Regions from separate parts of the Rhodococcus sp. JCM 9793 genome, predicted to be linked through region 1. Evidence: riboswitches for the same ligand, from Rfam matches in the RefSeq annotation. Region 1 holds a riboswitch; each other region holds the start of a gene.
The links. A riboswitch is a leader RNA that binds a small molecule or an ion and turns the genes downstream of it on or off. The one in region 1 is predicted to bind thiamine pyrophosphate.

Region 1 (6,399 bases):
CGGCAGAGCCGGCACCGCCAGCCCCAGCGAGTCACGCAAGGTAGTGCCCGGGTACTCGCTGCGGAACAGGCCGCGGCGCTGCAACTCCGGCACCACGAGGTCGACGAAGTCGTCGAGGGAATCCGGGTAGGCAGGGCACATCAGGTTGAAACCGTCACAGGCACCGGCGACGAACCACTCCTCGATTCGGTCGGCGACCGACTCGGGTGTGCCGATCATGGTGGCGTGACCGCCGCCGGCAGCGAGAAATCCGAGCAGTTCTCGCAGAGTGGGTCGTTGCGTCTCGATGATTCGTTGCACTGTTGCGTACCGTCCCTGCGGGCCGGTGAACTCCGAGATGGGCGGCAGGTCCGAGACCGGAGCGTCGAGGTCGTGGCCGGTGTAGTCCTGGCCGGTGAAGGACCCGAGTTGGGCGAGTGCGCCCTCGATATCGAGGTACGCGTCCAATTCCGACTTCTTCGCCTGCGCTTCATCGACGGTGCGGCCGACGTAGGTGACGAGTCCGGGGAGGATCGCGAGCGACGTGGCATCACGTCCCGCGGCGGTGGCGCGGGCACGTAGGTCGGTGGCGAATTCGAGCGCCGCCGGAAGATCCCAGGCAACCGAATACACGGCCTCGGCGTGGCGGGCCGCAAGGTCACGTCCGGTGTCCGAGGCGCCGGCCTGGAACAACACCGGGCGTCCCTGCGGGCAGCGCGGCACCGTGAGCGGACCGTCCACACGGAAGTGCTTGCCGCGGTGCTCGATCCGGTGGATCGCGTCGGCATCCAGGAAACGTCCGGCCGAGCGGTCCGCGATCACGGCGTGCTCGTCCCATGAATCCCACAGTGCGACAATCGCGTCGATGAACTCCTCTGCCCTGCCGTAGCGTTCGGTGTGAGCCGGTAACGAATCCGATCCGTGGTTGCGGGCTTCGGCGTCGAACATCGACGTCACGATGTTGGCACCGGCGCGTCCACCACTGATGTGATCGAGTGACGCGAGCATACGGGCCGCGTGGAACGGTGTGTAGAAGCTTGCGGACACCGTGGTGACCAGCCCGATCTTCTCGGTGGCTCGCGCCATCGCCGACAGTGCGGTGATCGGTTCGAGAAACCACGTCGTGCCCGCCGTGTACGCGGGGTTCACACTGTGGCCGTCGGCGAAGAACACCGCGTCGAGGCGTCCCCGCTCGGCGGTGCGCGTGAGTTCCTCGAAATAGGCGATGTCGCCGATGCGCTCCGCAGCGGAATCCGGGTGCCGCCACGCAGAGGAATGGTGACCTGCGCCGTACAGAAATGCGTTGATATGCAAGGTGCGTACCGCCATCAGTTCATCACCAGACCGCCGTCGACGACAAGGTTCTGCCCGGTGACTGCACGCGACCAGTCGGACGCGAAGAACAACACGGCCGCGGCGAAATCCTCCGGGGTCGTGACCTTGCGCAGCGGGGTCGACGCGGCGATCAGGTCGAAGACCTCCGGAGGTGTCGCGGACGATGCATCGGTGGTGCGCAGGAGCCCACCCGACACCATGTTCACTCGGATGCCTTCGGGGCCCAGATCTGCAGCGAAAGTACGGGTCGTCGACAACAAGGCTGCTTTGGCTGCGGTGTAGTCGTGGTACGGCACGACCGGGTTCTGGAACAGGTTGGTCCCGATATTGACGATGCTGCCTCCGCCGGCTTCTCGCATTCCCGGCAGTGCGGCCTGGATGGTGTTCACCGCACCACCGACGATGCCTTCGAGTTGGGCGGCAAAGGCGCCGTATCCGATTCGATCCGCCTTGTCGCGGGCGTCACCGTTGAAGGAGAAGTCGGGCAGGGCGTTGTTCACCACAGTGGTCACCGGACGGCCGAAATATTCGCGCGCCCGGTCGAACACGGCCTCTACTTGCGTGCGGTCGGTGACGTCGGCCTGCACGGCAATCGCGCGTTCGGTACCGATGCTCTCGGCGAGAGCCCGTGCCGCGTCGTTGCTGCGCCGGTAGTTCACGACGACGGACGCACCTTCGTCTGCGAAAGCCTGTGCGATGCTGCGGCCGAGCCCGCGGCCGGCGCCCGTGACCAAGACGATCCGGTTCTTCAGTGCTGTTGTGGACATTGTTGTGACGCCTTCCCTTCGGACCGAAGGGATACGCAGACGGCGTCGGACCTCTGGCCTGTCGCCGGCTCGGCATCCCTTCGCTCGCATGATCGAGATCAGGTTCGACGGGTGTGTTCTCAGCCGTGTCCGGCACCCCGTGTCGAGTTTCGAACGCCAGGTTAACAGCTCGGTTCGACCATGCTGCGGCGCGTCACGTTCCGGCATGGAGGAACAGCAGTGCGAGCCACGCCCAGCCGACGACGATCACTGCCCGCTGGATGAGGCCGGCGTAGCGGGAATCGTTCTCCCACGCCTGCCCGAACACGATGAAACCGACGGTCAGCGCGGCAGCGGTCAGGCAGGAAAACCACGTCCATCCTGCACCGGGCACGGTGAAGACTGCAATGATCGCCGCCCCTGGAAGCGAAGTGAACACGACCGCGCCCGCCTGGTCGTGGATAGTGTGCCGCCGCGAGTACTCCGTCGGGGTCTCGTCCGGTGTGCCAGGCGGATATGCGCGCATGGCATCCATCGGGAAGAGCCCCGAGACCAGGAGCGACACACCGAACACTCCGATCGCCACGCCGAGCAACACACTGCCGAATGTGTGGGCGACGCCGATCGCTCCGGCAGTCACTACTGCACCGCACACGATGAAGTTGGTGGCCTGAATCCAGCCCCGGTGGCCCAGCGCGAGTGCACTGACGGGCTGACGCACCGGGTGGTAGCCGGGGCGGGTCCATCCGTCGACGAGGAAGACCACGACGAACACCGCGAGTGCGATCGAACCGATGATCGTCACGCGATCACTCCCACCGGAAGAGCGCAGCCGCGACCACGACACCGACCACGATCGTCACACCGAGCGCGACGAAGTGAGCCGGGTCGGCGGGGTTCCCCGCCCAGGCCGCGGACATCGCCTCGACCGAGGCACCGAACGGCAACCATTCTCCGATCGTCGCGACCGGGTCGGGAAGCGCATCGCGGCTACCGAACAAGCCTCCGGTCGCACCCAGTGCGAAGAATGCGACGAGTCCGATCGCCACCGCGGAGTTCGGGGTCGGTGAAATCGCCGCGACGATCATTCCGACGGCGTACATCGCCGCCATCGACAGCACGAACACACCGACAGCAGTGCCGAGATGCACGGGCAGGCGGGCGTCGAAGAAGACAGTGGCCACGACGAGAGCTGCGGTGAGCCCGACCAGGGTCTGCAGCACGCTGACCACGACCTGGGCGACCAGGACCATAGCGGGTGACGCGGGCGTCACCGACAGTCGTCGCAGTATTCCGGTGCGCCGGTAGTACGCGAGGAAACTCGGCATGTTGATGACACCGATCGTGGCGATGATGATCGTGAACACCAGCGGAAGAACGAACACGTCCAGCACCGAGCGCCCGTTCGCCACGATTTCGCTGCTCGCCGACGACGCGCTCATGATGAGGATCAACAGCGGAAGTCCGATCGGAACGACGAGCCCGGCGGTGTCGCGTGCGACCATCTTCGCTTCACACACGGTCAGCGTGAGCCAGGCGGCGGCTCCTGGACGGTGGGTGTCGACGGCGGTGCTCATGCGGTGTCCTCCAACTCTTTTCCGGTGAGTACGACGAACGCGTCGTCGAGGTTCTCCGCCGCTGCCTGCGCGACGAGACCGGCCGGGGTGTCCAGTGCGACGATGTTTCCCGCGTCGAGCAACGCCACGCGGTCGCAGAGGTGCTCCACCTCTTCCATCGCGTGACTGACCAGCAGAACTGCGACGTCGCCGGCGCGTAGTCGTTCGATCGTCTTCCACATCTGTCGCCGCGCACGAGGATCGAGGCCGGTGGTCAGTTCGTCGAGGATGACCACACGTGGCCGCCCGACGAGTGCGAGCGCGATAGACAACCGCTGCTGCTGCCCGCCGGAGAGCTTCTCGAATCGGATATCTCGTTGTTCGGTGAGGCCGACCATCTCGAGAAGTTCCCCGGCAGGAACGGGTTGCGGATAGAAGGTGCGATACAGGCCGACGAGTTCGGTGACGGTCAGCGACCCGTGCAGTGTGGACTGCTGCAACTGCACGCCGAGGATCTGCCGGAGCTGTGCCCGGTCACGGTGCGGGTCGAGGCCGAGTACGCGCACGTGCCCCCCGTCCGGGTTCCGAAGCCCCGCCACCATCTCGACGGTGGTGGTCTTCCCTGCTCCGTTCGCCCCCACGATGCCGAGCGTTTCGCCGAGCTCGAGGGTGAAACTCACGTCGTCGACAGCGACCCGGCCGCCGTACCGCTTGTGGAGATGATCGGCGTGGATCGCAGGTGGGCTCTCGGTGATCCTGTCCATGATGCCGACGCTACGAGTCGCGGGTGGGTCGTCGCGTGTGCCGGATGTCAGGAATGTGTGCCATGACTTTCGGCACCCCCGGAGGGGGGCTACCGGAGCTTAAAGTGGTGACGTGCAACGTTGGACACCGGAGGGCCTGTCGGGCGTAGCGATGCTCGTCGTCTCGATCGTGGTGGGCGGGCCGGTGCTGTTCGGAGCCGCGCAGACGGAAATCCCGCGCGCCCTGTGGATCGTGCTGTTCGGTGTCCTGCTCGTCGCGCTGTTCCTCGCCGCTGCGAGAGAACGGCCTTCCGCGGTCGGCAGGGCGGCGTGGGCGGTGGCAGTCGTGACGGCCTGGACAGTGGTCTCGACAGCGCCGGGCATGGGTCTGCTGCCGGTTCTGCTGGTCGTCGTCGCAGCGGTGAGCGTCTACATCGTGCCTCTACGTGTCGGTCTGGGCGTGGTGGTACTCAATACCGTCGTCATTGCGTGGGCTACGGCGCAGCAGAGCGGTGATACGGGTGCGACCACCCTCACCAGCGGCTTCTATCTCCTCATCCAGCTGGCGACGCTGTTCAGTTCGGTCTCGCTCCTGAGGGAACAGCGGATGCGGAGGGAGTTGACCGAGGCCCATGTCGAACTACAAGCGGCGAGCGTCCTGTTGTCGGAGTCGGCCCGCACCGCGGAACGGCTGCGGATCTCTCGCGATCTGCACGACCTCATCGGTCATCAACTCACCGTTCTGGCTCTCGAACTCGAAACAGCGCGACACCGCGATGGCGAGCAGGCACGTGAGCACGTCGAGCGGGCGAACGGTGTCGCGCGGGAGTTGCTCGCCGACGTACGTTCGACGGTGGGTGAGCTGCGGGTCGAACCCTTGGACCTGGCCGCCGCGTTGACCCGGGTGGTGCGTGATCTGCCGGGCCTCGAGGTTCAGATCGATGTCGCTCCCGACGTGGACGTCGGTGAAGAACAGGCTGCCGCATTCGTGCGTGCCGTGCAGGAGATCGTCACCAACGCCCTTCGTCACGCCGGTGCTCGCACACTGCGGATCGAGGTGTCGTCGGAGCGCGGCGGTGCCGTCCTGTCCGCGGTGGACGACGGTGCCGGCGCGCGGAAGCTGACCGTCGGTAACGGTCTGCGGGGTCTCGTGGAACGTTTCGAGGCCCTCGGTGGAAGCGCCTCGTTCGATGGAACCTGCGGGTTCCGGGTCACTGCGTGGGTACCGGCCTCATGACCAGTGTCGTGGTGGTCGACGATCAGACCCTCGTGCGCCAGGGAATCCGGAGTCTTCTGGAGGTCGCCGAGATCGAGGTGATCGGTGAAGCCGACGACGGCAGAGTGGCCCTCGACGTCATTTCCTCGACGGATCCCGACGTGGTGCTCCTGGACCTGAGAATGCCCGGATACGACGGTATCTGGACACTCGACCGGTTGCGTGAGCGGGACATCGCGGTACCCGTACTCGTGCTCACCACGTTCGACGACGATGCACTCGTTCTCGCTGCGCTTCGTGCAGGCGCGCGCGGATACCTCCTCAAGGACGTCACTCTGGAGCAGTTGACGCATGCGGTGCGCACTCTGGCGGACGGTGGCACACTTATCGCGCCCTCGATCACCGACCGACTCCTCAGGGCGATCCGGTCCGGACCGTCACCGTCAGGGGCGGAGACCACTCGGGCACAGGACCTCACCGACCGGGAACTCGAGGTGCTCCGCCTGATGGCCGAGGGCTTCAGCAACCGCCGAATTTCCGAAGCGCTGTTCCTCGCCGAGGGCACGGTGAAGAACCACGTCTCGTCGATTCTGCTGAAGTTCGGTGCCCGCGACCGCACCAACGCGGTGTTGAGGGCTCTCCACGAAGGCGTCCTACGCTGACGCCCAGCTGTCTGTGAGCACAATCTCGACCGTGCAACCGTCTCCCGAGACGATGGCGCCGATCCGGAGAACCCGGCACACTGTGTGACATGGACCACAGGATGAGTGACGACGAATTGCGGCGCGCGATTCGGGTATTGCGCGAACGCGCGGATCTTGCTC
Region 2 (6,399 bases), 3.1 Mb from region 1:
CCTCCGAACCTGCGAGCGCCTTCGCGACATACACGGCGATCAGACCCACCACGCCGGTGAGCACAGCGCCGATCACACCGATCAGCACCGATTTCACGGTCAGCACGAGAGAGCGGTTGGGATTCGCGATGAAGGTGGTACGGATGACGCCGAAGCGATACTCGCTCGTCACCGACAGCGCCGCGAGGATCATCAGGACCATGATGCCGAATCCCGTGACACCGGTGGCGGCGATGTCGGGGGTCAGATAGAAGCGGGCGGTCTCGTCGTCGAGCGACATGGAACTGCGGGCCACTGCACCCATCATCGCGGCGAAACCGATGCCCAGGGCGACGATCACCGCCAGGCACCAGAACGGAGACTGCACCGATGTGAGTTTGATGCGTTCCGCGCGCAAGGTGTCCACTGCTGGTGATGCCATCACAGGCTGCCCTTCATCACGTCGTCGAAACCGGTGCCGTGGAACTCCACGTCGCCTCCGGTCAGTTTCATGAACGCATCCTCGAGGGACGCCTGGCGGCTCGCCAGCTCGTGCAGGACGATCGAGCGTGCCGCGGCGAGCTCGCCGATCTCTGCGGCGCCGGCGCCCGACACGTGCAACGCCCCGTCCTGGTCGACCACGGTGTGTCCTCGTTCGGTGAGTGCGATGCGCAGGTCGTCGAGTTGCGGGCTGCGGACGACCACGAGGGATTCCGACGCGCGATCGACGAAGTCCTTGACCGAAGTGTCGGCGATGAGCTTGCCTCGCCCGATCACGATGAGGTGATCGGCGGTCTGGGCCATCTCCGACAACAGGTGACTCGACACGAGCACCGTGCGGCCCTCCGCAGCCAGGGCCTGCATGAATCGGCGGATCCACACGATGCCCTCTGGATCGAGGCCGTTGACAGGTTCGTCGAACAACAGCACCTTCGGGTCGCCGAGCAGCGCACCCGCCAGGCCGAGACGCTGCGACATGCCGAGCGAGAAACCGCCGGCACGTTTGCCTGCGACCTCGGTCAAGCCGACCTGACGCAACACTTCGTCGACGCGGGAGCCGGGCAATCCGTTGGAGGCGGCCAACCACCGCAGGTGGGCGCGCGCCGATCGGTTCGGATGAACCCACTTCGCGTCGAGTAGCGCGCCGACGGTCTGCAGCGGCCGGGTCAGTTCCCGATACTGCTTACCCTCGATGAGCGCGGTACCCGATGTCGGACGGTCCAACCCCAGGATCATGCGCATCGTCGTCGACTTTCCTGCCCCGTTGGGGCCGAGGAATCCGGTGACGATGCCCGGTGGGACGGTGAACGTCACGTTGTCGACGGCAGTGGTTGAACCGAAGGTCTTGGTCAGTCCGGTCACTTCGATCATGGTCCACAGACTGCCGTAAATCCGGCCGGAGCGCAGCACCACGACCGTGACCAGGGCGTCAGGGTTCCATGGGCGACGATGCCTGGGCCCAGAAGCGTTTGGGGATGCGCCCGGCATGCCGAGCACGGAACCCTGCTTCGACCGCGTGTCGCATGGCCGACGCCATCAGCGCCGGGTCCTTCGCGCGGGTGACGGCGGTGGCGAGCAGCACGGCGTCACAGCCCAGTTCCATGGCGAGCGCGGCGTCCGAAGCAGTACCGATTCCGGCGTCGAGAATCACGGGGACCCCCGCGGATTCGACGATCATCTCGATGTGGTGCGGATTGGCGATGCCCAGCCCCGTCCCGATCGGCGACCCGAGCGGCATCACCGCGACACACCCGACGTCCTCGAGGCGTCGCGCGAGTACCGGATCATCAGTGGTGTACGGCAGGACGTTGAAACCGTCGTCGACGAGTTGTTCTGCAGCAGAAACCAATTCGATGGCGTCTGGCAGTAGCGTGCGTTCGTCGGCGATGACCTCGAGCTTGACCCACTCCGTGTCGAGCGCTTCCCGGCCCAGCTGCGCGGTGAGCACGGCCTCCTTCGCGCCGCGGCACCCGGCAGTGTTCGGCAACGGTAGGATTCCGAGTCTGCGCAACAGATCCAGCACACCCGTGCCCGAGGTCGCGTCGACCCGGCGCATCGCCACGGTGGTCAGCTCGGTGCCCGAGGCGACAAGCGCTTCCTCGAGCACCGCCAGATTCGCGGCACCGCCGGTGCCGGTGATCAACCGGGACGAGAAGGAGCGTCCCGCGATGATCAGCGGCGGCAGGTCGTGTCCGGGGTCCACCGATCCGGTTGCCTGCTCAGCCACCCTGCACCGCCGTGAGGATCTCGATCTGCGCGCCCTTGCCGAGTTTCTCGGCCCAGCGGCCACGCGGAAGCAGCACACCGTCGGCTGCGACGGCGATGCCCTTCTCCGGCAGACCCATCTCGACCAAGAGTTCCGTCATGGTCGGCGCCTCGGCGAAGTACTTCTCCTCGCCGTTTACGGTGATACCGACCGAAATCTGACTGGTCATCGCACACTCTCTTTCACGAATCGTCGGGGATCTGCATGTGTCGCTTCGGGGAGCGGATCGTCGGCGAGCTCGGCGAGGACCGCATCGACGGTGACGGCGGTGAGCAGGACCCCGTTGCGTCCGTGCCCGGTCGCGGCGATCACCCGATCCGACAACCGGCCGATCAACGGCAGATTGTCGGGACTCATCGGGCGTAGACCGGCGCTCGCCTCGCGCAGTTCGTACTCCCCGATCGCGGGGAACAGCATTTCGGCGTCGGCGATCAGGTCGCGCACTCCCGCGACCGTGACCTCGGTATCGCCCGCTTCGTATTGGGTCGCGCCCACGACGAGCCCGTCGGCGCGCGGCACCAGATACGCGGGGCGGCCGTGCACGCTACCGCGCACGGTGTGCTGCGGCGGCGGGGTCGCTCCGGGCCGCACGCGCAGCCGCAGGATCTCACCCTTGACCGGCCGGACCGGAAGGTCCGGCCACAGCTTCGCCGAGGCGGACCCCGCCGCGAGGACGACGCGGTCTTCGTTCAGTTCGTTCAGGTCGCCGACGAATTCGTGGACGAACTGAACACCCGCGGCGACAGCAGCACGGTGTAGGGCCTCGACGAGCTTTCTGTTGTCGACGGACAGTTCGGTGGGGGCGAGCAGGCCGAGCCTGATCCTCGGACCGAGCGATGGTTCGAGATCGCGGATCTCTGCCCGCGTGAGGATCCGCATCTCATGGCCCTGCTCCCCCACCCACGACGCGATCGTGCGCAGGTCGGCGGCGTCCGCGGCATCCAGTGCGACGGTCAGTGACGCACCCGCTGTGAAGACATCCACGCCGGTCTCATGTTCGAGGGCGTGCGCGAACTCCGGCCAGCGCTGCAACGACGCCGCGCCGAGCCCGAGGACGTGTTCTTCTCCGGGCCACCCCTCCGATAGCGGCGCGAGCATTCCACCGGCCACCCACGAGGCACCCGCCCCGGGATCGGGGTCGTGGACGGTGACGGCCCACCCCGCACGGGCCGCACGCCAGGCGACGGACAGACCGATAACACCGCCACCGATGACAGCTACTGTCGACACGACATCCACCTCACTCCCTGCGCCGGCATGATCCGGTTCAGGTCATAACGGTCAGGGCCGGCAGGCCCCCTCTCAGCCCCGCGATCCCCGGGACTCCCGTGTTGTCACTTTCGAGGTAGAGGCTACCGTCTTGTCCGTGACGACCTACCGGACCACCTACCGCGGCAACCATCCCGACCCCCGTGGACGCCTCGCGACCGCGCGGTTGTACCTGTGCACCGATGCTCGTCGCGACACCCGCGACCTCGCCCGGTTCATCGAGGAAGCCCTGGTCGGCGGCGTCGACATCGTGCAGTTGCGCGACAAGGATTCCGCAGGTGAGAAGAAGTTCGGTCGGCTCGAGGCCGGTGAGGAACTCGCCGCACTCGAGGTGATCGCCGATGCGTGCGCACGCCACGGTGCGCTGCTCGCGGTCAACGACCGGGCCGACATCGCGCTCGCCGCCGGCGCCGACATCCTGCACCTCGGGCAGGGCGACCTGCCGGTGAAGCAGGCGCGGCGGATCCTGGGCGACGACGTCGTCATCGGCCGGTCGACGGCCAGCCGCGCGCAGGCCGTCCTCGCCGACGGTGAGGACGGCGTGGACTACTTCGCGTCCGGTCCGGTGTGGGACACCCCGACGAAGCCGGGACGCTCGGCAGCGGGACTCGATGTGATCCGCGAGGTGCACGCATCGCATCCGCAACGACCGTGGTTCGCGATCGGGGGTGTGGATCACGAACGTCTCCCGCAGGTGCTCGACGCAGGCGCGCGGCGCATCGCAGTGGTGCGGGCGATCACGAAGGCCTCCGACCCGCGTGCTGCTGCGGCGGCGCTCAAAGCCGCGCTACCCGCCTGACGCTACAGCCAGCCGAGCACGGTCGACGGGGACAACAAGACGGTGTCCTGAGGTAACCGATCACGCAGACCACGATCGGCGGTGACCATCACGGTCACCGTCGGGTCGAGCGCGGTCGCCGTGGTGGGAACTGTGGTCGCGGCAAGCCGCGCGAGTTCGTCGTCGCCGCTGCCGTCGGCAGTATGCAGGTGGGTGCGTGCATCGTCGACGACTGCGCTGCGCGCCTGACCTTCGAGGACTGCCTCGACCCGCGACACCCACCCGAACGTTCCATCCGGAAGTTCGACGGTGCGCGGGAGCGCGGCCGCGATGTCGGTGAGCAGCGCACCCGTCGCGCCGGGACGGTCGCGCCACCAGCCGGTCGGTCCGGTGGACCCGAGGACGTTCGCGGTGTCGAGCAGCATCCGCACCGGCCGGGTGCGCAGCACCGACCACGCGTCCGCGAATCCCGCGTGCAATGGCATCGATTCCACCTCGGGCTCCGACACCCACCGCAATTCGGTGCTCTCCCCGTTCATAGTGGTGTCGAGCGGTTCGGGAGCGTCGGCGACAACCGTCGTGTAAGTCCACGAGCCGGGAGTACCGGAAGTGATCCGCTCTGCACGCACGGCGACCGAATCGCTGTCGATGCCCGCTTCCTCGTGTGCTTCGCGGATGGCGGCGTCGACAGAGGATTCGTGACTGTCACGTGCCCCGCCGGGCAATGCCCATGTTCCACCCTGGTGGCTCCACGTCGCGCGGAGCTGGAGCAGCACCTCGGGGTATCCGTCGTTCCCGGGCGCACGCAGCAGCAGACCCGCCGCACCGTGCAGACCCCATCGACGTCCTCCGTCCGGCCCTATGGCCCAGCCGTCCCCGTCACCGCGCATAGCGTCCGCCTTCCTCGCCCTCGTCCGTCGCGAGGACACAACGTCCCCATTACGTTGTCGGTTGCCGGGTCTCATGAACTCCGGAGGGACTCCGACAATGCGGACGCCTGCCAATACTGTCTGTCCAACTTATATGCTCGCCACAATCGAGTTTCCTAGGAAGGGGTGGCCACGTGAACGTACGCGTGACCCCTCCGATCGATTCTGTCGGACTCTCTGCCCGGCCGATGGAGGAGGCCGAGGGGCAGGGCGACCGCGTCGACGGACTGCGGGAATTCTTCCACTCGACACCGGCGAAGCTGATCTCGCTCGGGTTGGTGCTCGCTGTCCTGCTGGTGGTCTCGGGTGTGGTGTCGGCCCAGATCGCGAGTAGCCGGAAGTCCACCCACGATCGTCTCCTCGCAACCACCGAACCGCTCGCGAACGCCGCCCAGAATCTGTACAGCGCGCTGTCCATCGCCGATGCGGCTGCCGTCACCGGCTTCATCTCGGGAGGTATCGAGCCCGCCGAGGTGCGCGACCGCTATCTCGAGGCTGTTGCCAAGGCATCCGGGGAACTCGTCGTCGCGGCTGCCGGCCTGGCCGAACAGGACGAACTCGGCGCCGCGAACGTCGCGGCGATCGCACGAATGCTGCCCACGTACACGGGGTTGATCGAGACCGCACGCGCAAACAATCGCACCGGCAACCCGGTCGGTGCCGCCTATCTGGCGGAAGCATCGAATCTGATGCAGACGTCGATGCTTCCGGTGGCCCAAGAGCTGCACACGCAGGGTGTGAAGGCGGTGAATTCGACGCAGCGCGCCGCGGTGGCTCCGCCGTGGGGCGCGATCGGTCTGCTCCTCGTCACCGTCGCAGCGTTGTGCGCCGCCCATGTCCTCGTGAGCCGCAAGACCAGACGCACCTTCAATCCAGGCCTGATTCTCGCGATCGGCGCGACGGGGGTGCTGTTGTGCTGGCTCCTCATCGCCGGGCTGGTGTCGTCGAACGCCACCGAACGCGCCATCGAGCAGGGCGCGGCGCCGCTCTCCGATCTCACCGAAAGCCGCATCCTCGCGCAGCAGTCCCGCACTGTCGAGACGCTGATGCTTGCGCGACGCGACGCCGGCGGCACCTACATCGGGGACTACGACGAGACGATCACGCGTCTCGGCGATCTTCTGGGTGGCTACACCGACGGCGGCACGGTGGAGATCGGTACCGACGCCGTGTCACGG
Region 3 (6,399 bases), 780 kb from region 1:
ACGTCGGTTCGTCGAACAGGTACAGCTCGACATCCGACGCCAACGCCGCGACGAGCGCGACCTTCTGCCGGTTGCCCTTGGAGTAGGTGCGGGCCTTCTTGGTGGGGTCGAGTTCGAACCGTTCGAGGAGTTCGGCTCGGCGTGAGGGGTTGTCGCCGCCACGGATTCTGGTCAGTAGGTCGATGATCTCACCGCCGGTGAGCGCCGGCCACAGGTTGGTGTCGCCCGGGACGTACGCCAGGCGACGATGGATCGCCACCGCGTCGGTCCACGGGTCGAGCCCCAGGACGCGAGCGGAGCCCGAGTCGGCGCGGAGCATGCCGAGGAGCACGCGGATCGCGGTGGATTTCCCGGCACCATTGGGTCCGAGAAACCCTGCTACGGTTCCGGTTCCGACTTCGATCGAGAATCCGTCGAGAGCGCGGGTGGTGCCGAAGGTCTTGACGAGGTCGACGGTGTCGATGGCGGGTGTGTCCATGGTGCAACCTCCGTGGTCGGTTACGGGTCGGCTGCCTCCCGGACAGCCAGATATGCGGTGAGCATGGTCGAGTCGGTGAGTAGCGGTTCGGTGTAGAGCTCGAGCAAGGGGAGCAGAAGACGGTCACTGTACGAACGCAGCCACGCGGGCAATGCGTCGAGATCGAGAGGCTCGTTCGGGCCGGGAACATGCAGTAGCAGCGCGCCGGTGCTGAACTCGACGAGCGCCCGTGCCCGTGCCTCGGGATCCCGACTGGGACTCACGATGCCGGACTCGGTACCTTTCGCGAGGTAGCCCTCGGTGGTGGCCACCAGATGATCGAGAAACGCCCGAGAGGCCGGGCGCCGGGCCTGAAGGCTCCGAATCAGGTAGCCGATGAGCGGGGCATAGCTCCCGATGTTCTCGAGCTGCGCCAACATCGCCGCGACCCCACTGCCCGGTTCGAGGACCGAGGATTTGAGCTCGCGGATGCTGTCGAGAACATACGCGTCGCAGTGCTCACGCAGACCGGCACGGGAACCGAAGTGGTGCACGATGAGCGAGGCGCTCACACCGCATTCGGAGGCGATGGCCCGCAGCGAAATGTTCACACCGTCCCGAGCAACACAACGAATTGCTGCGTCGCGGATGCGAGCACGGGTCGTGAGGTCGGAAACGCCCTCGACTGAACGCATGTTCCAAGGGTTGCACACGTGTTCAATGACGTCAACAGGATTTACACGTCAACAGGATTTACTCGGTCGGCTTCAGGAGAAGCCCATCACCTGATTGCCCCACACCTCCCGCATCGACCCATCCGGATCCGACACGACCGTGTCGCGCGCATCGATCAGCAAGGTCATGCGCTCGCCTGGCTCGTACTGCGGCCAGTGCTTCGACGCATCCAGAGCAGCCGGCACCCCGTGCTTGACGAATGCCAGCCATCGACGCTGCACCCGCCCCGACACCTCGATCGCACCCTTGCGACCACCGAGCCAGAAACTCGGATCGCGACCGAGCGTCCCGAAATTGCCGAACACGTATGGCAATTCGGTTGCATGACCGGCACCGATCCGCGCGGCCTTGAGCATCGGCGTCGCGTGGTCGAATCGATACACCCATGTCGGGGAATGTTCGGCATGCGCCTCCGCGACCCATAACACCGGCATCCGGAAACCCGCGTCGCGCGACAGGGCCATCGCACCACTCGGCTTCGGCAGATCAGGGTACGCCGCGGCGATCTCAGCGAGCCGTTCCGGCTCGAGATCGGGACGGTCCTTCGCGAGTGCCTCCAGCATGGCGCGGACCGCCGAATCGTCGACGGGCATCAGCGGCGACTTCATGAAACGGAAGATCGACGGCTCGTCCTTGTTCGAACCGATGATGAGCGGAACCCGATGCGACAGACCCTTCTGGAACGCCGCGACCGGATATTTGGGCACCAGGTCGCGGTCGACCACCGGGGTCATCGCCAAGGTGCCCGGAATTTTCGTGGGGATCTCCCCGACCACTGTTTCGGCCGCGGCGACGAGCTGCTCGTAGGGCATGTCCCGCAGGGACCCCACCCGAGCAGGCGACACGTCGAGGATATCGAGGAATCGCTCAGCAACCATCGCCGCGCGTTCACGACCGTATACCGACGTCGCCGGTGGCGACTGCGCGATCGCCCGATGGAACAACCCCTCGGCGCGCGGCACCGTCATGAGCGTCGTGACCGATCCCCCGCCCGACGATTCACCGAACAGGGTGACGTTGTCGGGATCGCCGCCGAAGTCCGCGATGCAGTCGCGCACCCATTCGAGCGCAGCAATCTGGTCTCGCAGACCGAGATTCGACTCATACGTATCGCCGACGGTGGAGAACGACGACAGGTCCAGAAACCCCAGCGCCCCCAGACGGTAATTGAGCGTGACCACCACGATGTTGCCTGTCTCGCTCAGCACACGTCCGTCGTAGATCTTCTGACCCGAGTAGCCGATCACATAGGCGCCACCGTGGATCCACACCATCACCGGGCGCTTGTGCCCGTCCGGTTCCGGAGCCCAGATGTTGAGCGAGAGGCAATCCTCGCCGATGGTCATGTCGGACGAGATCCCGATCGGGCTGTTCCGGCTCTGCGGAGCGATCTGCCCGTACCGCTCGCAGTCGAGCACTCCCGACCACGGCGAAGGCCCCTCCGGCGACCGGAACCTCATGTCACCGCAGGTCGGGGCGGCGAACGGGATCCCCTTCCACGAGTACACCGCGCCGTCGCGGAATCCGCGGGCTTCGCCGTACTTGCATCCGACAACGAGTGTCTCGGCGTCCACATGACCTCCCGGTGAGCTACTCGCATCCCAACGTACCCACCGGACACCGAGCCGACAGCCGCTCGGCGAAGGTGCTATCGTCGCCTCCGACCGACACGGGGTGCTCCGCAAGTGCGGGGCTGAGATCACACCCGTCGAACCTGATCAGGTAATGCTGACGAAGGGATGTTTCGGGATGACTGTGCCTGCGCACGATTCACCGACCGACCGTTTCACCGATGTCCTGTGGGACCACACGAAGGTTCTACGCGACTCCATCGACAACCTCGAGTTCCTGCGTTGCCTGGGCGACGGCACGCTTCCCCTCGAGTCGTTCCGCTTCTACATCGAGCAGGATGCGCTCTACCTGGCCGGATACGCCAAGGCCCTCGCGCTCCTCGCCTCCAAGGCACCGGACCCGGTCACCGGCGCATTCTGGGCGACCAGTTCCGCGACGGCGGCGACCGAGGAATCCTCGCTGCACCGGCAGCTTCTCACCGATGGCGTGCTGCCTGTGAGCGACGCACCCGTCGCGCACTCCCCCGCGTGCCTCGGTTACGTGTCGTATCTGACGGCCACGGTGGCGACCGAACCGTATCCGGTGGGTGCCGCCGCAGTGTTGTCGTGCTTCTGGATCTACGCCGAAGTGTGCCGCGACCTGGCCTCCAGCGCAGCCGCCGTGCTCGCCGCCGATCCGGCCCATCCCTACGCGCAGTGGGTGGCCACCTACGACGACCAAGGATTCCAGGATTCCGTCGCGACCGCACGCACCCTCGTCGACGCCGCCGGGGCAGCCGCCACCGACACCGAGCGCGACGCGATGATCGACGCGTTCACCCTCGCGACCCGCTACGAGTTGCTGTTCTGGGACACCGCCCTGAACACGCAGCCGTGGCCCGCGTCGTGACGCTGCGGCACCGGATCACCGCACTCGCTGTCGCCACCATCACCGTGTGCGCAGTCGGCGCATGCGCCGGTGGCGGTTCCGACGACACGATCCGGTTCGCACTCGATTGGACCCCGAACACCAACCACACCGGTCTGTATGTGGCGTTGCAGGAAGGACTGTTCGACGATGCCGGGCTCGACGTCGAGATCCTGCCCTACAACGAGGCGACACCCGACACCCTCGTCGACGCCGGCAACGCGGAGTTCGGCATCTCCACCCACGGCATGGCGACGTTCTCCCGCGCTTCCGGGGCACACACCGTCACCGTGCTCGCTCCGTTGCAGCATTGGGCAACAGGGATCGGCGTCAAGGCGGACCGCGCGGATCTCATGCGTCCGGCAGACCTCGACGGTCACGTCTACGCAGGTTTCGCCGACCCCGGTGACAGCGAGGCGCTCGCGCAGGTCATCCGCAACGACGGTGGACGCGGCGAGTTCGAGGAGGTCGTCCTCGGAACGTCCGCGTACGAGGCGGTCTACTCCGGTACCGCAGACTTCACCGTCTCGTATCTTGCGTGGGAAGGACTCGAAGCAGAGCATCGCGGACTGCCGATGCGCTATTTCGAATACACCGACTACGGCTTCCCCGACCAGTACGCGATCGTCGTGAACGGCAACGAGGACTGGCTCGCCGAGAATCCGGACCGGGGCCGCGCGTTCGTGCAGGCACTTCAGCGTGGGTACGAGATCGCCGCTGACGATGCCGATCGAGGCGCCCGCGCGCTGCTCGACGCCAACCCGGGGGCGTTTCCCGACGAAGAGCTCGTCTTCGAGAGCCAGCGGATGCTCGCCTCCGACTACATGCGGGACGAGCAGGGTCGCGTCGGTACCCTCGACGCGGAGAAATGGGCCGGGTACGCGCGGTTCCTGTACGAGCAGGGACTGCTCACCGGTCCCGACGGCGCGCCGCTGACCGCCGAACCCGACTGGTCGACCTACCTCACCGATGACTATCAAGCGCCCTGAGGCCGAACACCCTGACACCCGGGGGACGACAGACCGGGTCAGGACTGCCCGACGCCGCGTGAATCGTGCATTGCCGGCGATTCTCGTCGCAGTGGTACTCGTCGCAGCGTGGCAGCTCTACGTGATGATCAGCGGAATCCGCCCGCAGGTGCTGCCGTCTCCCGCACGAGTGCTGCAGCAGGGGTGGGCATACCGCAGCGACATCGCCGGGCATGCCGCCGCGACTCTGCAGGTCACGATCGTCGGGTTCGCGGTGTCGTTGACCTTGGCGTGGGTGCTGGCAATCGCCGTCGATTTCTCGCCATGGCTACGGCGGGCGTTCGTTCCGCTGTTCGTGGTGTCGCAGACATTACCGATCATCGCGATCGCCCCGCTCATGATCATCTGGTTCGGCTTCGGTCTGCTGCCGAAGATCCTGGTGATCGCCCTGGCCACGTTCTTTCCGATGGCGATCGGGTTGATCGAGGGATTCGCAGCGACCGACCGGGAGGCGGGGGCACTTCTGCGCAGCATGGGTGCCACGCGGTGGCAGGTGTTCCGATATGTGCGGCTCCCGTCGGCACTGCCGCGGTTCTTCACGTCTCTGCGCATCGGAGTCACCTACGCCGTAGTGGGCGCGGTGTTCGCGGAGTATGTCGGCGCCACATCGGGGCTCGGCATCTACATGGCCACCCAGAAGAACTCGTTCCGCACCGATCTGGTGCTCGCAGCCGTCCTGGTCACCGCGATCGTGTCACTGGTGTTGTACCTGCTCACCTATGTGGCCGAACACATGATCGCACCGTGGGCGCTCACCACGGAGAATCGGCCGACAGAGAATCGAACAACAGGGAGTCGGGCATGAGCGCAGTCATCGTCTCCGGCGTCCACCGGTCGTTCGACGGCAACCACGTACTCGCCGACATCGACTTCGACGTGTCCCCAGGGGAATTCGTCTCGGTCATCGGCCCGAGCGGGTCGGGGAAGTCCACTCTGTTCGGTTTGGTGGCGGGCCTCGACACCCCCGACGAGGGCACCGTCACGGTCGGTGGAGCACCCGCGGCGCCGGGGCGCGCCGCACTGATGCCCCAGAAGGATCTCCTGTTCCCGTGGCGCACCGTCCTCGACAACTGCGCGCTCGCACTCGAGGTACAGGGAGCGCCGCGTCGGGAGGCACGCGAGCGAGCGCGGGCTCTGTTCCCCGCGTTCGGACTCACCGGATTCGAGAAGGCCCGCCCGAACGAGCTGTCCGGCGGGATGCGTCAGCGCGCCGCGCTGGCGCGGACCGTGGTCCAGCAACGCGAAATCCTGTTGCTCGACGAGCCGTTCGGCGCTCTCGACTCGCTCACCCGCACCGATATGCAGTTGTGGCTGCAGGACGTGTGGCAGCGCGACCGCTGGACCGTTCTGATGATCACCCACGACGTACGCGAGGCCGTTCTACTGTCCGACCGGGTCCTGGTCCTCTCGCCTCGACCCGCAAAGATCCTGCACGAAGTGCGGGTTCCGCTGCCTCGGCCACGGTCGTTGGAGTTGCTCACCGACCCGGAATTCGTGGCATTGGAACGTGAGCTCGTGTCGGTGCTGCACGCACGGTCCGACATGCATTGAGGGCTCGCGTGATTCGGAATACCGGAATATCGAATCGGTAACAGGACGCCGCCTCACCTGCATCGGCGATGCCACCCCGTATCTATCGGATTACAGCGCTCACCCACACCGTCTCTCGGGCGTACCTTGGGGAATCCGTAGTTCGAACAG

Region 2: it holds a riboswitch for thiamine pyrophosphate, as region 1 does, so the genes downstream of both, thiO (glycine oxidase ThiO) here and ACZ46K_RS26390 (3-oxoacyl-ACP reductase) in region 1, are expected to answer to the same signal.
Region 3: it holds a riboswitch for thiamine pyrophosphate, as region 1 does, so the genes downstream of both, ACZ46K_RS22845 (TenA family protein) here and ACZ46K_RS26390 (3-oxoacyl-ACP reductase) in region 1, are expected to answer to the same signal.

What each region holds. Positions count from the first base shown of each region.
Region 1 covers NZ_AP043721.1:5,260,844-5,267,242, reverse strand. Annotated here, with positions in the region: gene ACZ46K_RS26395 (LLM class flavin-dependent oxidoreductase) at 1-1,308, opposite strand, end outside; gene ACZ46K_RS26390 (3-oxoacyl-ACP reductase) at 1,308-2,081, opposite strand; TPP riboswitch at 2,140-2,231, opposite strand; gene ACZ46K_RS26385 (DUF998 domain-containing protein) at 2,275-2,865, opposite strand; gene ACZ46K_RS26380 (ABC transporter permease) at 2,870-3,637, opposite strand; gene ACZ46K_RS26375 (ABC transporter ATP-binding protein) at 3,634-4,380, opposite strand; gene ACZ46K_RS26370 (sensor histidine kinase) at 4,493-5,596, shown strand; gene ACZ46K_RS26365 (response regulator) at 5,593-6,237, shown strand; gene ACZ46K_RS26360 (hypothetical protein) at 6,339-6,399, shown strand, end outside.
Region 2 covers NZ_AP043721.1:2,196,897-2,203,295, reverse strand. Annotated here, with positions in the region: gene ACZ46K_RS12305 (ABC transporter permease) at 1-421, opposite strand, end outside; gene ACZ46K_RS12300 (ABC transporter ATP-binding protein) at 421-1,350, opposite strand; gene thiG (thiazole synthase) at 1,409-2,206, opposite strand; gene thiS (sulfur carrier protein ThiS) at 2,199-2,414, opposite strand; gene thiO (glycine oxidase ThiO) at 2,411-3,475, opposite strand; TPP riboswitch at 3,471-3,585, opposite strand; gene thiE (thiamine phosphate synthase) at 3,612-4,313, shown strand; gene ACZ46K_RS12275 (NUDIX hydrolase) at 4,316-5,182, opposite strand; gene ACZ46K_RS12270 (hypothetical protein) at 5,356-6,399, shown strand, end outside.
Region 3 covers NZ_AP043721.1:4,476,026-4,482,424, forward strand. Annotated here, with positions in the region: gene ACZ46K_RS22830 (ABC transporter ATP-binding protein) at 1-478, opposite strand, end outside; gene ACZ46K_RS22835 (TetR family transcriptional regulator) at 499-1,152, opposite strand; gene ACZ46K_RS22840 (carboxylesterase/lipase family protein) at 1,225-2,766, opposite strand; TPP riboswitch at 2,853-2,949, shown strand; gene ACZ46K_RS22845 (TenA family protein) at 2,942-3,652, shown strand; gene ACZ46K_RS22850 (ABC transporter substrate-binding protein) at 3,637-4,659, shown strand; gene ACZ46K_RS22855 (ABC transporter permease subunit) at 4,640-5,503, shown strand; gene ACZ46K_RS22860 (ABC transporter ATP-binding protein) at 5,500-6,249, shown strand.